Regions from separate parts of the Geodermatophilus sp. SYSU D01045 genome, predicted to be linked through region 2. Evidence: riboswitches for the same ligand, from Rfam matches in the RefSeq annotation. Region 2 holds a riboswitch; each other region holds the start of a gene.

Region 1 (4,271 bases), on a different contig from region 2:
CTGCGGCCGCCCGGACAGGTTGGCCACCACCCGCAGCCCGCCGCGGTGCACGACCAGGACGCGGTCCTCGTCGTCCCAGCCGACCTCGACCGCCGACAGGTCGGCGTCGACGAGGTCGGGGTGCTGCCGGCGCAGCGCCAGCAGCGTCCGGTGCACCTCGAGCAGCCGCGCGTGCGGCTCCCGGTCCAGCTCGGCCCAGTCGAGCTTCGAGCGCCGGAACGTCTCCGGGTCCTGCGGGTCGGGCACCTCGTCGGCGTCCCAGCCGTGCTCGGCGAACTCGCTCTTGCGGCCCTCCGCCGTCGCCCGGCCGATGTCGGGGTCGGTGTGGCTGGTGAAGAACTGCCACGGCGTCGAGGCGCCCCACTCCTCGCCCATGAACAGCATCGGCGTGAACGGGCTGGTCAGCACCAGGGTCGCGCCGACGGCGAGCAGGCCGGGGGACAGCGTCGCCGAGACGCGGTCGCCGATCGCGCGGTTGCCGATCTGGTCGTGGTCCTGCAGGTAGCCCAGGAACCTCCAGCCCGGCAGCCGGGCGGTGTCCACCGGCCGGCCGTGGGAGCGGCGGCGGAAGCTCGACCACGTGCCGTCGTGGAAGTAGGCGCCGGTGAGGGTCTTGGCCAGCCCGGCGAGGCCGGCCTCGGCGAAGTCGCCGTAGTAGCCCTGGCCCTCGCCGGTCAGGACGGCGTGCAGGGCGTGGTGGAAGTCGTCGCTCCACTGGGCGGCGATGCCGGTGCCCCCGGCCACCCGCGGGGTGACCATGCGGGGGTCGTTGAGGTCGCTCTCGGCGATCAGCGTGAGCGGCCGGCCGACGGCGACCGAGAGCCGGTCGACCTCCTGGGCCATCTCCTCGAGCACGTGGGTGGCGCGCTCGTCGACCAGCGCGTGGACGGCGTCCAGCCGCAGCCCGTCGACGTGCATGTCGCGCAGCCACATCAGGGCGTTGTCGAGGACGTAGCGGCGGACCTCGTCGGAGTCCGGCCCGGACAGGTTGACCGACTCGCCCCAGGTGTTCGCGCCGCCCTCGGAGAAGACCGGCATGAACAGCGGCAGGTAGTTCCCCGACGGGCCGAGGTGGTTGTAGACGACGTCCTGGATCACGCCGATCCCGCGCTGGTGGCAGGCGTCGACGAACCGCTGGTAGGCCGCGGGCCCGCCGTAGCTCTCCTGCACCGTGTACCAGAGCACGCCGTCGTAGCCCCAGTTGTGCGTGCCGTCGAAGCCGTTGACCGGCAGCAGCTCGACGAAGTCGACGCCGAGGTCGACGAGGTGGCCCAGCCGGTCGATGGCCGAGTCGAGGGTGCCCTCGGGCGTGAACGTGCCGACGTGCAGCTCGTAGACGACGCCGCCGGCCAGTGGGCGCCCGGTCCAGGCGGTGTCGCCCCACGCGTACGCCGACGGGTCGAACCGGCGGGACGGCCCGTGCACGCCGTCGGGCTGCCGGCGCGAGCGCGGGTCCGGGCGGGGGGTGTCGTCGTCGCCGAGCAGGTAGCCGTAGTCGGACTCCGGGCCGGCCTCGACCTCGGCCCGCCACCAGCCGTCGTCGTCGCGGCGCATGTCGTGCACCGTGCCGTCGACCTGCAGGCGCACGCGCTCGGGCACGGGCGCCCAGACGGCGAACTCGACGGGTGCGGACATGCGGGGGCCTCCCAGCGGTAGCGCGGCTGACCGGTCCCTCTTGCCCGCTGCGGGCCCGGTCAACCGCGAGCGGCAGCCGGGGGAGCGGGTCCCCCGGCTGCCGCCCCGGGTCACGCCAGCTTCAGCTCCTGGCCGACGTAGATCCGGTTCGGGTCGCTGACCGTGCCGCTGTTGGCGGCGTAGAGCGCCTTCCAGCCGCCGTCGACGCCCTGGTCTCGGGCGATCTTGCCCAGCGTGTCGCCGGACCGGACGGTGTACGAGCCGCCGGAGGCGCCGGCGGCGGACTCGCCGGCCCGGGAGGCCGTGTCCGGCTCGGCCGCCGCAGGCGCGGCGGCGGGCTCGGGGGCGGGCGCGGCGGCCGCCGTGCCGGCCTCCGGGGCCGACGGGTCGAGGCTCTTCCCGCAGGTGGGCCAGGCACCCGGGCCCTGGGCGTCGAGCGTGCGCTCGGCGACGGCGATCTGCTGCGCCTTGGTGGCCTGGTCGGCGCGGGCGGCGTACTCGGTGCCGCCGTAGGCGGCCCAGGTGGACTGGCTGAACTGCAGCCCGCCGTAGTAGCCGTTGCCGGTGTTGATGCTCCAGTTGCCGCTGGACTCGCACTGGGCGACGGCGTCCCAGTCGTTGGGGGCGGCGGCCGAGGCCGGGCCGGCGGCGACGCCGATCGCGGCCGCGGCCACGCCGGTCGTCACGAGGGCACGGCGGAGCAGGGACGTGGACGTGCGCATGGGGGATCTCCGATCCGCCGCCTGCGAGGTGAGCTGTCGGGTTCGGAGCGATCGGTGCCCCGGCCGCACGACGTGCGGCTTCACCCCGAGGCGCTGCGTCCGGTCCCCCCGTGACCGCGGTGCAGGCGCCGAAGTGGGTCCCCCACCCCCGTCCTGGCTGTGCAGAGGAACGGAGCCCGGCGGACGGGGTTCGGCGGACCGGCTCCGGCACGCGGCAGTCATTGGCCTGCGTGCGGGAGCAAACGTAACGGCCGCATCACGAGACGGCACACCCGCCCCACCCGTCACGGCGTGTCGCCCGGCGTCCCCCGCGGTGGCCCGCGCCCGGCGGCCGGGGGAGGTGCAGGTCACGGCGGCGCCGGCCGGCGCCGCCGTGACCTCCGTCTCATTCCCGGACGAGCAGGGTCACCGGCAGCCGGGCCAGCAGTTCGCCGACGGGCGCGCCGCCGGCGTCGGAGACGACGCGCGTGCCGGTGAGCACGTCGCGCCAGGCGCCGGTCGGCAGCGTCAGCGCGGTGTCGCCCCAGCCGGTGGCGGCCAGCGCGACCGGCAGTCGGGTCGCCACGGTCACCGCGCCGCCCTGCTCTCCGGACCCACGGTCGAAGGCGACGACGTGTTGCGCGGCCGACCCGGTGGCGGCCACCGGGGTGTAGCCGGTGAACAGCCCGGGGGCGTCCCGCCGCAGCCGCAGCGCCCGCGAGACGACGAGCAGCTTGGCCGCGCCGGTCTCGTCGACCTCGGGCACCTCCCCGCCGTCGAGCCGGGCCAGCAGCGCGCGCCGCTCGTCGTAGTCGACCGGGCGGCGGTTGTCGGGGTCGACGAGCGAGTGGTCCCAGAGCTCGGTGCCCTGGTAGACGTCCGGGACGCCGGGCATCGTCAGCTGCAGCAGCTTCTGCGCCAGCCCGTTGGACCGGCCGGCCGGGGCGATCCGTGCGACGAACGCCTCGATCTCGCGGTTCGTGGCCGCGTCGTCGAAGGCGGCGTCGACCATCGCGTGCAGCTGCGCCTCGAACGCCTCGTCGACGTCGGTCCACGTCGTCGACTGCCCGGCCTCGCGGGCGGCCTTCTCGGCGTAGGCGTGCGCCCGCTCGCGGGACAGCGGCCAGGCGCCGACCAGGTTCTGCCACACGAGGTGGGCCAGCGGCCGGTCGGGCAGCGGGTGGCGGGACAGCCAGCCGCGGACCAGGTCCGCCCACTCGGTCGGCACCTCGGCGAGGACGGCCAGGCGGGCCCGGGTGTCCTCGCTGCGCTTGGTGTCGTGCGTGGTGAGCGTCGTCATCGACTCCGGCTTGCGCTCCAGCCGCCGCGCCTGTGCCTCGTGGAACTCCTCCGGGGTGCTGCCGAAGCGCGCCGGGTCGCCGCCGACCTCGTTGAGCACCACGAACCGCGCCCAGCGGTAGTAGGCGCTGTCCTCGACGCCTTTGGCCATCACCGGGCCGCTGGTCTGCTCGAACCGGGTGGCCGCCTCGGTGCCGGCCTGCGCCAGCACCGGGTGCAGCGCGTCCACCGCGGCGACCAGGTCGGGCCGGCGGTCGCGGACGTCGCCCACCGCGGCGTCGAGGTGCTCGCGGCCGTCGGGCAGGTAGGTGCGGTAGACCGAGAAGGAGGCCAGCAGCTCGGCCAGCGCCTCCTCCTCCGTGTCGACGTCGACGCCCGGCAGCTCGCCGATCACCCGGACCAGCCGGGCGACCTCGGAGCCGAGGATCCCGTCGGTGACCTCGCGCTTGCAGTCGTGCACCAGCTGCCCGTAGTCGACCGCCCGGCCGGACAGCTCGGTGTCCAGCGCGGTCAGCGCCGCCTCGCCCGCCGGGTCGACCAGGACGTCGTCGACCTCGGCCAGCGCGTCGTAGCCGGTGGTGCCGGCCGCCCGCCAGCTCTCCGGCAGGTCCTCGCCGGGCTCGAGGATCTTCTCGA
Region 2 (4,271 bases):
GCGGCTGGCGACCCGGGCGCCGAGGAACCCGCCGACCAGGCTGGCCGGCGCCGCGACGGCGACCACCTGCCAGGCGACCGGCCCGAAGACACCGAACACGACCAGCGTGACCGTCGCCGTCACCGCGGACAGCGCGGACTTGAGCGCGTTGGCCAGCGGCAGCCGGTGCAGCGCCGTCCCGAGGACCCCGACGAGGATGACGCCGAGCGCGCCGCCGAAGTAGCCGCCGTAGACGGTGGCGAGGAACAGCGCGAGGTACAGCCACCACGGGTCGCGGGCGGCGCCGTCGTCGCGGTCGCGCAGCCGGCGGGTGAGCAGCGGCTGCACCGCCAGCAGCAGGCTGGCCAGCAGCACGAGCACGGGCACGACGACGTCGAAGGCCTCGCTCGGGGTGGTCAGCAGCAGCACGCTGCCGGCGACGCCGCCCAGCGCGGAGACGGCGCCCAGCCGGACCAGCCGCCCGCGCTGGCCGGCGTACTCGCGGCGGAACCCGGCCATCCCGCCGAGGTAGCCGGGCCACTGCGCGACCGAGTTGGTGACGTTGGCCGCCACCGTCCCCAGGCCCAGCCCGACCAGGGTGGGGAAGAGGATCAGCGACCCGCCGCCGGCGATCGAGTTGACCGCTCCCGCGCCCAGGGCCACCGCGGCCGCGATCAGGAGGTCGGCGGCCGTCACGGAGCGCCAGCCTACGGTCGGCGCATGCGACCCCCGGCCCCGGCGACCTGGCTGGCCGCCGCCCTCGGCGGCTCCGGCGTGCTGCACCTCGTGCGGCCGCGGACGTTCGAGTGGCTGGTCCCGCCCGAGCTCGGCGACGCCCGCGCCTGGGTGCTCGGCAGCGGGGTCGCCGAGGTCGGCACCGCGGCACTGCTGGCCGCGCCGGCGAGCCGCCGGGCCGGGGGATGGGCCGCGGCCGTGCTGCTGGCCGCGTTCGTGCCGGCCCACCTGCACCACTTCCGGGTGGCGCGCGGGCGGCCTGCGCTGGTGGCCGCGGCGGCGGTCCGGCTGCCGCTGCAGGCGCCGATGATCGCCGCAGCGCTGCGCGTGGCCCGGGGACACCGGGGCGTCAGCGGCCGCGCCCCCGGCCGACGCCGGCGCTGAGCCCGGCAGACTGCCCGCATGGCGGAGGCGTTCCCCGAGGACTGGCAGCGCGCCCTGGTCGTCGTCGCCCACCCCGACGACGTGGAGTACGGCTGCGCGGCCGCCGTCGCGGCGTGGACGGCGGCCGGGCGCGACGTCCGGTACGTGATGGCCACCAGCGGCGAGGCCGGCATCGCCGGGCTGCCGCCGGAGGCCGCCGGGCCGCTGCGCGAGCGCGAGCAGCGGGCCGCGGCGGCGGTGGTCGGCGTGTCGGTGGTCGAGTTCCTCGGCCACCCCGACGGCCGGCTGACCGAGGGGCTGGACCTGCGGCGGGCGATCGCGGCGGCGATCCGGCGTCACCGGCCCGACCTCGTGGTGACGCTGCACTTCGGCGACACGTGGACGCCGCCCGGCTCCGCGCTCGGCTACTGGAACAGCGCCGACCACCGGGTGCTGGGCCGGGCGGTGGTCGACGCCGTCGGCGACGCGGCCAACGAGTGGATCTTCGCCGAGCTCGCCGACCCGGAACCGTGGCGCGGGGTGCGCTGGACCGCCGTCTCCACGCCGGTGGGGGTCACGCACACCGTCGACGTGACCGACGTCGTCGACCGGGCGGTGGCCTCGCTGGCCGAGCACCGCCGCTACCTGGAGGCGCTGTCGGCCGACCCGGTCGAGGAGCAGGCACGGCGACAGGTCGACATGGCGACCCCGGTCGTCGACGGCCGGCGGGTGGCCGGCTTCGCGTTGTACGCCGGCTGACGCCGGACGCGGCCCCGGGGAGCTCCCGGGGCCGCGTCCGGGGCGGTCAGGGGTTGAAGCTCACGTGGACGTGGTCCATGTGGTTGGCCGTGGGGGACCCGCGGTCCTCCATCGCCCGCCAGCCGCCGCTCCCGATCACGAGGATCCGCTGCCTCCAGATGACGTAGTCGACGCCGAGGCGCGAGGCGTTGTCGACGACGTACTGGGCGACGGCGTTCCCCTTGGCGGAGTCGGCGTAGACCATGAAGTCCGCGGCGAGCTGCTGGGTGGGGGAGTGCCCGGGGCGGGTCAGCACGGTGGACACCCCGAACCGCTGCGCGACCTCGGCGACGACCGGGCGGACGTGCGCCGCCCAGGCGCTGTAGGAGGTCGAGGAGGCGGTCGGCCTGCCGGTGAGGTTCGTGGACACCGCCGCCGCGGCGGCGGGGGCCGCGGCCGGTGCGGCGGGGGCCGCGGCCGGTGCGGCGGGGGCCGCGGGCGCCGCGGCTCCTCCCCGGTCCTGGGACCAGCTGTCCGACCGGTCGCGGCGGGGACCGTCCCAGTCGGCCTGGGCCGCCGACTGGCCGGTGAGCCCGAAGGCGACGGCGAGGGCGCCGGCGGTGAGGGTGCGGCGGATCGTGCGCTTGCTGCTGGAGGGCATGACGAGGAGAGCTCCTGACGTCGGTGTCGCGCGGCGCCGTCCGTGGCTCGGCGGTCACCCGTCGCGTGAGGGGGACCTGCGGGACGGGCCGGCGCGCGGCCGGGCGGCGGGCGACTGCTGGAGGGCAGGCCGACGCCAGGGCGGTCGGTTCCGGTCCGTGGAGGGCGGCGACCGGCGGAGGTGGGCGGGTCGCGGCGCTCGTCGCAGGGGGCGGGGCACGCCGGGGCAGGCGCCGTCGGCGCACCCCGTGGTGGTTCTCCGTTCTCCCGTGGCCGCCTACCGGGTCAGCTGACGGGTTCGGGCGGGGATCTGCGCCCTACCCCCTCCCGGGGCTCGGGAGGTGGGACTCACCCCGGTGGTGCGGTGGGTCCCCGGCTCGCGGCCACCCGCGGTGGCCGTGACTCGGCGGCACCCGGCTCGGCTCCCCCGGTGGAGGACGTGACGACCGGCCGGACGCAGCCACCGTAGGAGCGTCCGCCGGGGCCCGCAGCGCGGACTCATGAGTTCCGCTGAGAGGGTCCGTAGACTGGTCGGCACGACGGACGAGTCGGCCGGGCGGTCGCGTCGGCGGGGGAGACCCCGCCGCCGAGGAACGTCCGGGCTCCACAGGGCAGGGTGGTCGCTAACGGCGACCCGGGGTGACCCGCGGGACAGTGCCACAGAGAACAGACCGCCAGCAGTTCGCTGCTGGTGAGGGTGAAACGGTGGTGTAAGAGACCACCAGCGCACCGGGTGACCGGTGCGGCTCGGTAAACCCCACCCGGAGCAAGGTCGAGAAGGGGCGGCGGCTGGGCGACCGGACGCCGTCCTGCGCAGGCGTTCGAGGGCTGCCCGCCCGAGCCTGCGGGTGGACCGCTCGAGCCCGCCGGCAACGGCGGGCCTAGATGGATGACCGCCCATCGGGAGGCCGCGAGGCGCCCGAGGACAGAACCCGGCGTACAGGCCGACTCGTCCGTCGCCCGCCGCCGACCTGGACCCGTGCGTCCAGGGGGCGACAGGGAGTGCACGTCACGCCACCGAGCCAGGCGCGGCGCGCCGCGGGTCGTGAGACGGCCGCGGGGACGCCGTGCGGCGGCCGGCCCTCGGTGTGGCCTGACCGATCAGTTCCCCGCGCCGTGCTGGTCTGTACGCCGAACCGACTCACGGGAGGCATGACGCCATGCGGAAACTCGCCTTCGGCATGAACGCGAGCCTGGACGGCTACATCGCCGCGCCCGGTGACGACCTCGGCTGGAGCGTGCCGAGCGACGAGCTGTTCCAGTGGTGGTCCGACCGGGTGGGGGCGACGGGCCTGGCGCTGTACGGGCGCAGGCTGTGGGAGGGGATGAGTTCCCACTGGCCCACCGCCGACCAGCAGCCCGGCGCCACACCGGCGCAGATCGAGTTCGCCCGCCGCTGGCGGGACATGCCGAAGGTGGTGTTCTCCTCCACGATCAGCGCGGTCGACGGGAACGCCCGCCTGGTCACCGGCGACGCCGTCTCCGAGATCGCCCGACTCAAGACCGAGGACGGCGGTCCCATGGACGTCGGCGGCGCCACCCTCGCCGCGGCGGCCATGCGGGCCGGGCTGGTCGACGAGTACGCGATCGTCACCCACCCGGTCCTGGTGGGCGGGGGCACGCCGTTCTTCACGGCGCTGGACAACTGGGTGGACCTGACCCTGGTCGAGACCCGGACGTTCCCCGACGGCGTGCTCCTGACCAGGTACGAGACCAGGCACTGAGGCGCGACGGTCCCTGGAGCCGCCGCCAGGGGCACGTGGCAGGCAGCGGTCGACGCTCCCCGCCGACCCGCG
Region 3 (4,271 bases), on a different contig from region 2:
CGCCGGTCGCGCTGGCGCTGGCCGCCGCCGAGCGGGCCGGCGTCCTGCGGCTGCACGTGCGCATCGACGAGCGGACCGCGTCCTTCCTCGCCCTGGGCCTGGCCCGCGCGTCCGGCCGGCCGGTGCCGGTGCTCACCACCTCCGGGACGGCGACCGCGCACCTGCACGCCGCCGTCCTCGAGGCCGACGTCAGCGGGGTGCCGCTGCTGGCACTCACCGCCGACCGGCCGCCGGAGCTGCGGGCCACCGGCGCCAACCAGACGATCGAGCAGCCCGGCCTGTACGGCGGCGCGGCGCGCTGGGCGGCCGACGTCGGCGTGCCCGAGGCCGGCCGGGAGGCCGCGCAGAACCGCTACTGGCGCTCGGTGGTGTCCCGGGCGCTGCTCGCGGCCACCGGCGTCCTGTCCGGCGACCCCGGGCCGGTGCAGCTGAACCTGGCCTTCCGCGACCCGCTGCTGCCCGAGGAGGAGCCCGGCCCGCCGGCGGGCCCGTGGGCCGGCCGGGACGGCGGGGCGCCGTGGACCGCCGGGGCGCCTTCGCCCGTCGCGACCGTCCCGGTCGGGGACGGCCCGCGCACGCTCGTCGTCGCCGGGGACGGGCCGGACGCCGTCGGCCGGGCGTGGGCGGGCGGCGCCAGCGCGGCGGGCTGGCCGGTGGTCGCCGAGCCGAGCGGCGGGGCGTGGACCGACGGCGCGGTGCGCGGCGGGGCGCTGCTGCTCGGCGTGCCCGGCTGGCTGGACGCGCACCGGCCCGACCGCGTGGTCGTCGTCGGCCGGCCGACGCTGTCCCGGCCGGTCTCGGCGCTGCTGGCCGATCCGCGGGTGCGCGTGGAGACGGTGGTCGCCGGGCCGCGCTGGCCCGACGCCGGCCGCTCGGCGGCCCTGGTCACCCGCGCCGCCCCGCCGGCCGGCCCGCCGTCGGAGCCGGGCTGGGCGGCCGCCTGGCGCTCGGCCGCGGACCGGGTCGGGGGCGCGGTCGACGCCGCCCTGGACGCCGCGCCCGGGCTGACCGCCGCCCGGCTGGCCCGCGACGTCGTCGCCGCGCTGCCGTCCGGGGCGCTGCTGGTCCTCGGGTCCTCGACACCGGTGCGCGACGTCGACCGGCTCGCCGTCCCCCGCGGCGACGTCAGCGTGCTCGCCAACCGCGGCGTCGCCGGCATCGACGGCACGGTGTCCACCGCTGTCGGCGCGGCGTTGGCGCACGGCGGGCCGGCGGTGGCGCTCATGGGCGACCTGACGTTCCTGCACGACCTGCAGGGCCTGCTCGCCGGCGAGGGCGAGCCGCGCCCGGACCTCACCGTGGTCGTGCCCGACAACGACGGCGGCGGGATCTTCGCCCAGCTGGAGCCCGGCCGGCCGGCGTACGCCCGCGACTACCGGCGGGTGTTCGGCACGCCGCACGGGCGCGACCTGGTCGCGGTCGCGGCGTCCCTGGGCTGGGCGGCGACGGCGGTGGCCACGCCGGAGGAGCTCGCCGCCGCGCTGGTGCGCGGCGGGCCCCGGGTGGTCGTCGCCCGCACCGACCAGCGCGCGGAGGCCGACCTCGCGGTCGCCCTGCGGGAGGCCGCGGGCCGCGCCCTGGCCTGAGCGGCCTCGGGAGCGTCGGGTCTCCTGCAGCGACCAGCCGGTCCCGCCGGGCTCACCGGAGAGTGAGACGCACGGCTCCGGAGCCCCTTCCGGACGCCCGTGACGAGCCGGTCCGTCACTCCGTGGCGGTGGCCTTCGTCACGGGATCCGGGCGGTCGCGGCGAGGGCGGCCGCGGGGGCGGGGGCGTGCTCGCCGGGCCGGATCGCGCACCGTGAACAGCGGGTTCCGTTTCTCGGCGCGGCCCGATGCGGTGGTCACGCCGGCGTCACGCCGTACCCCACGAGCCCCAGCCGAACCGCACTGTGACCGCCGTCACGACGACAGTCGACATGACGACACGTAGCGTTTTGGCTGCGCTCAGCGAAGACGGAGCGCGGCGCCGGTCCGCCAAACCCTGCCCACCGGTCGCCCACGCCAACTCCCAGGGCAGGGGTGGGGGACCCACTCTTCCGGCGCGCGACGGCCTACGGGGGCCTGTCGGAGCGCGCCTCGGGGTGAAGCCGCGGACCGCGGCCGGGCACCGATCGCCCGAACCCGACAGCTCACCTCGCCGGCGGTGATCGGGAGATCATCACCATGCCCAAGCACCGCGCACCCCGCTACGTCCGCACCAAGAAGGTCATCGCCAAGGCCCCTGTCGCTGCCGGCGCCGCCGCCGTCGGCCTGGGCGTCCTGAGCTCGCCGGCCTCCGCCTCCACCACCCACGACTGGACCGGCGTCGCCCAGTGCGAGTCCAGTGGCAACTGGAGCATCAACACCGGCAACGGCTACTACGGCGGCCTGCAGTTCAGCCAGTCCACCTGGGCCGCCTTCGGTGGCACCGACCTCGCCCCGCGCGCGGACCTGGCCACCCCGGCCCAGCAGGTCCAGATCGCCGAGGCCGTCCTGGCCGGCCAGGGCATCGGCGCCTGGCCGAGCTGCGGCAAGTTCCTGACCGACGGCACCACCCCGGCCGCTGCCGAGGCCCCGGCCGCGCCCGCCGAGCAGGCCGCCCCGGCCGCCGAGGCCCCGGCCGCTCCGGCCGAGCAGCCGGCCGCCGAGCAGGCCGCTCCGGCCGAGCGGGCCGACCGGGCCGAGCGGGCCGAGGTCACCACCGAGGAGTACACCGTCCGCTGGCGGGACACGGTGGCGAAGATCGCCGCCGCCCACGGCCAGAGCTGGCGCGAGCTCTACGAGCGCAACGCCGACGTCATCGGCGGCAACCCGAACCTGATCTACCCCGGTCAGGTGCTGGCGCTCAGCGGCTCCGCCGTCCCGGCCGAGGCCGCCCCGGCCCCCGCCGCCGAGGCCGCTCCCGCTCCGGCCGCCGAGGCCGCCCCCGCTCCGGTCGCCGAGGCCGCCCCGGCCCCGGTCGCCGCCGCCGGTGAGGCGGCGCCCGCCGCCACCCCGCCGATCGCCGAGGCCGCCCCGCAGGTCGCGCAGTCCTCGGTCGTCGCCGAGATCACGAACACCGCCGGCGCGATCCACGAGGCCGTCCAGGCGGCGGCGAACGCCGTCGTCAGCAACGTCCCGGGCGCCGCGGACATCACCCTCGGCGGCACGCGGGCCAGCGCGGTCGACCCGGACGGCCACCCCTCCGGCAAGGCGCTGGACTACATGGTCATGTCCGACGCCGCCCTCGGCGACGCGATCGCCCAGTACCACGTCGACCACTGGGACGAGCTCGGCGTCGAGTACGTCATCTGGCAGCAGCGCATCCTCACCTCGCCGGACGGCGCCTGGAAGGCGATGGCGGACCGCGGCAGCGCGACCGCGAACCACGTGGACCACGTGCACGTCAACTACGTGGGCTGACCTCCAGCACACCCGACGAGGGCCCCGACCGCGTGCAGCGGCCGGGGCCCTCGTCGTCTCCGGGTCGTGTCCGGGGGAGGAGGACGCCGGCCGGGACCGGCCGCCTCAGCCCTCCAGCGCGGCCTGGAAGGCGGCGAACTTCGACTGCGTCTCGGCCAGCTCGGCCGTCGGGTCGGAGGCGCCGACGATGCCGCAGCCGGCGAACAGCCGGGCCGAGCACGGGTCGTCGTCGACCAGCTGGGCGCAGCGCAGGGCCAGCCCGAACTCGCCGTCCCCGCGGGCGTCGAGCCAGCCCACCGGCCCGGCGTACCGGCCGCGGTCCATGCCCTCCAGCTCCGCGATGACCGCGGCGGCCGCGTCGGGCGGGGTGCCGCAGACGGCGGCGGTCGGGTGCACGGCGTCGACCAGCTCGAGCAGCCCGGCGCGACCGCGGGCGCCGGAGCGGCGCTGGGTGCCGACGACGTCGGTGGCCAGGTGCCGCACGTTCGGCAGCGTCAGCAGCGAGGGCTGCTCCGGCACCGACAGCGCGGTGCAGAACGGGTCGAGCGCCCGCACGAGCGAGTCGACGGCGAGGGCGTGCTCGGCGTGGTCCTTGTCGCTGGCCAGCAGGCCCGCCGCGAGCCGCTCGTCCTCGGCGCCCGCGCCGCGCGGGGCGGTGCCGGCCAGCACCCGCGCCGACAGCTGCCGGCCGGTGCGGCGCAGCAACAGCTCGGGGGTGGCGCCGAGCAGCCCGTCGACGGCGAAGGTCCAGCAGTCGGGGAAGCGGGCGGCCAGCCGGTCGAGCAGGCGGCGGGGGTCCAGCGGCTCGTCGGCGGTGACCAGCAGGTCGCGGGCGAGCACCACCTTGGCGAGGTCGCCGGCGCCGATGCGGGCGACGGCGGCGGACACCG

What was found. Region 2 has a riboswitch for cyclic di-AMP ahead of ACI798_RS03450 (hypothetical protein). Riboswitches for the same ligand answer to the same signal wherever they lie in the genome.
Region 1: it holds a riboswitch for cyclic di-AMP, as region 2 does, so the genes downstream of both, ACI798_RS03145 (transglycosylase family protein) here and ACI798_RS03450 (hypothetical protein) in region 2, are expected to answer to the same signal.
Region 3: it holds a riboswitch for cyclic di-AMP, as region 2 does, so the genes downstream of both, ACI798_RS21565 (transglycosylase family protein) here and ACI798_RS03450 (hypothetical protein) in region 2, are expected to answer to the same signal.

What each region holds. Positions count from the first base shown of each region.
Region 1 covers NZ_JBJGZB010000002.1:282,748-287,018, forward strand. The annotation lists gene treZ (malto-oligosyltrehalose trehalohydrolase) at 1-1,635, opposite strand, end outside; gene ACI798_RS03145 (transglycosylase family protein) at 1,746-2,357, opposite strand; cyclic di-AMP (ydaO/yuaA leader) riboswitch at 2,361-2,495, opposite strand; gene treY (malto-oligosyltrehalose synthase) at 2,743-4,271, opposite strand, start outside.
Region 2 covers NZ_JBJGZB010000003.1:51,139-55,409, forward strand. The annotation lists gene ACI798_RS03435 (sulfite exporter TauE/SafE family protein) at 1-675, opposite strand, end outside; gene ACI798_RS03440 (DoxX family protein) at 700-1,098, shown strand; gene ACI798_RS03445 (PIG-L deacetylase family protein) at 1,117-1,836, shown strand; gene ACI798_RS03450 (hypothetical protein) at 1,883-2,476, opposite strand; cyclic di-AMP (ydaO/yuaA leader) riboswitch at 2,735-2,894, opposite strand; RNA gene rnpB (RNase P RNA component class A) at 3,020-3,431, shown strand; gene ACI798_RS03460 (dihydrofolate reductase family protein) at 3,636-4,199, shown strand.
Region 3 covers NZ_JBJGZB010000039.1:21,141-25,411, reverse strand. The annotation lists gene menD (2-succinyl-5-enolpyruvyl-6-hydroxy-3-cyclohexene-1-carboxylic-acid synthase) at 1-1,586, shown strand, start outside; cyclic di-AMP (ydaO/yuaA leader) riboswitch at 1,990-2,159, shown strand; gene ACI798_RS21565 (transglycosylase family protein) at 2,164-3,381, shown strand; gene ACI798_RS21560 (isochorismate synthase) at 3,487-4,271, opposite strand, start outside.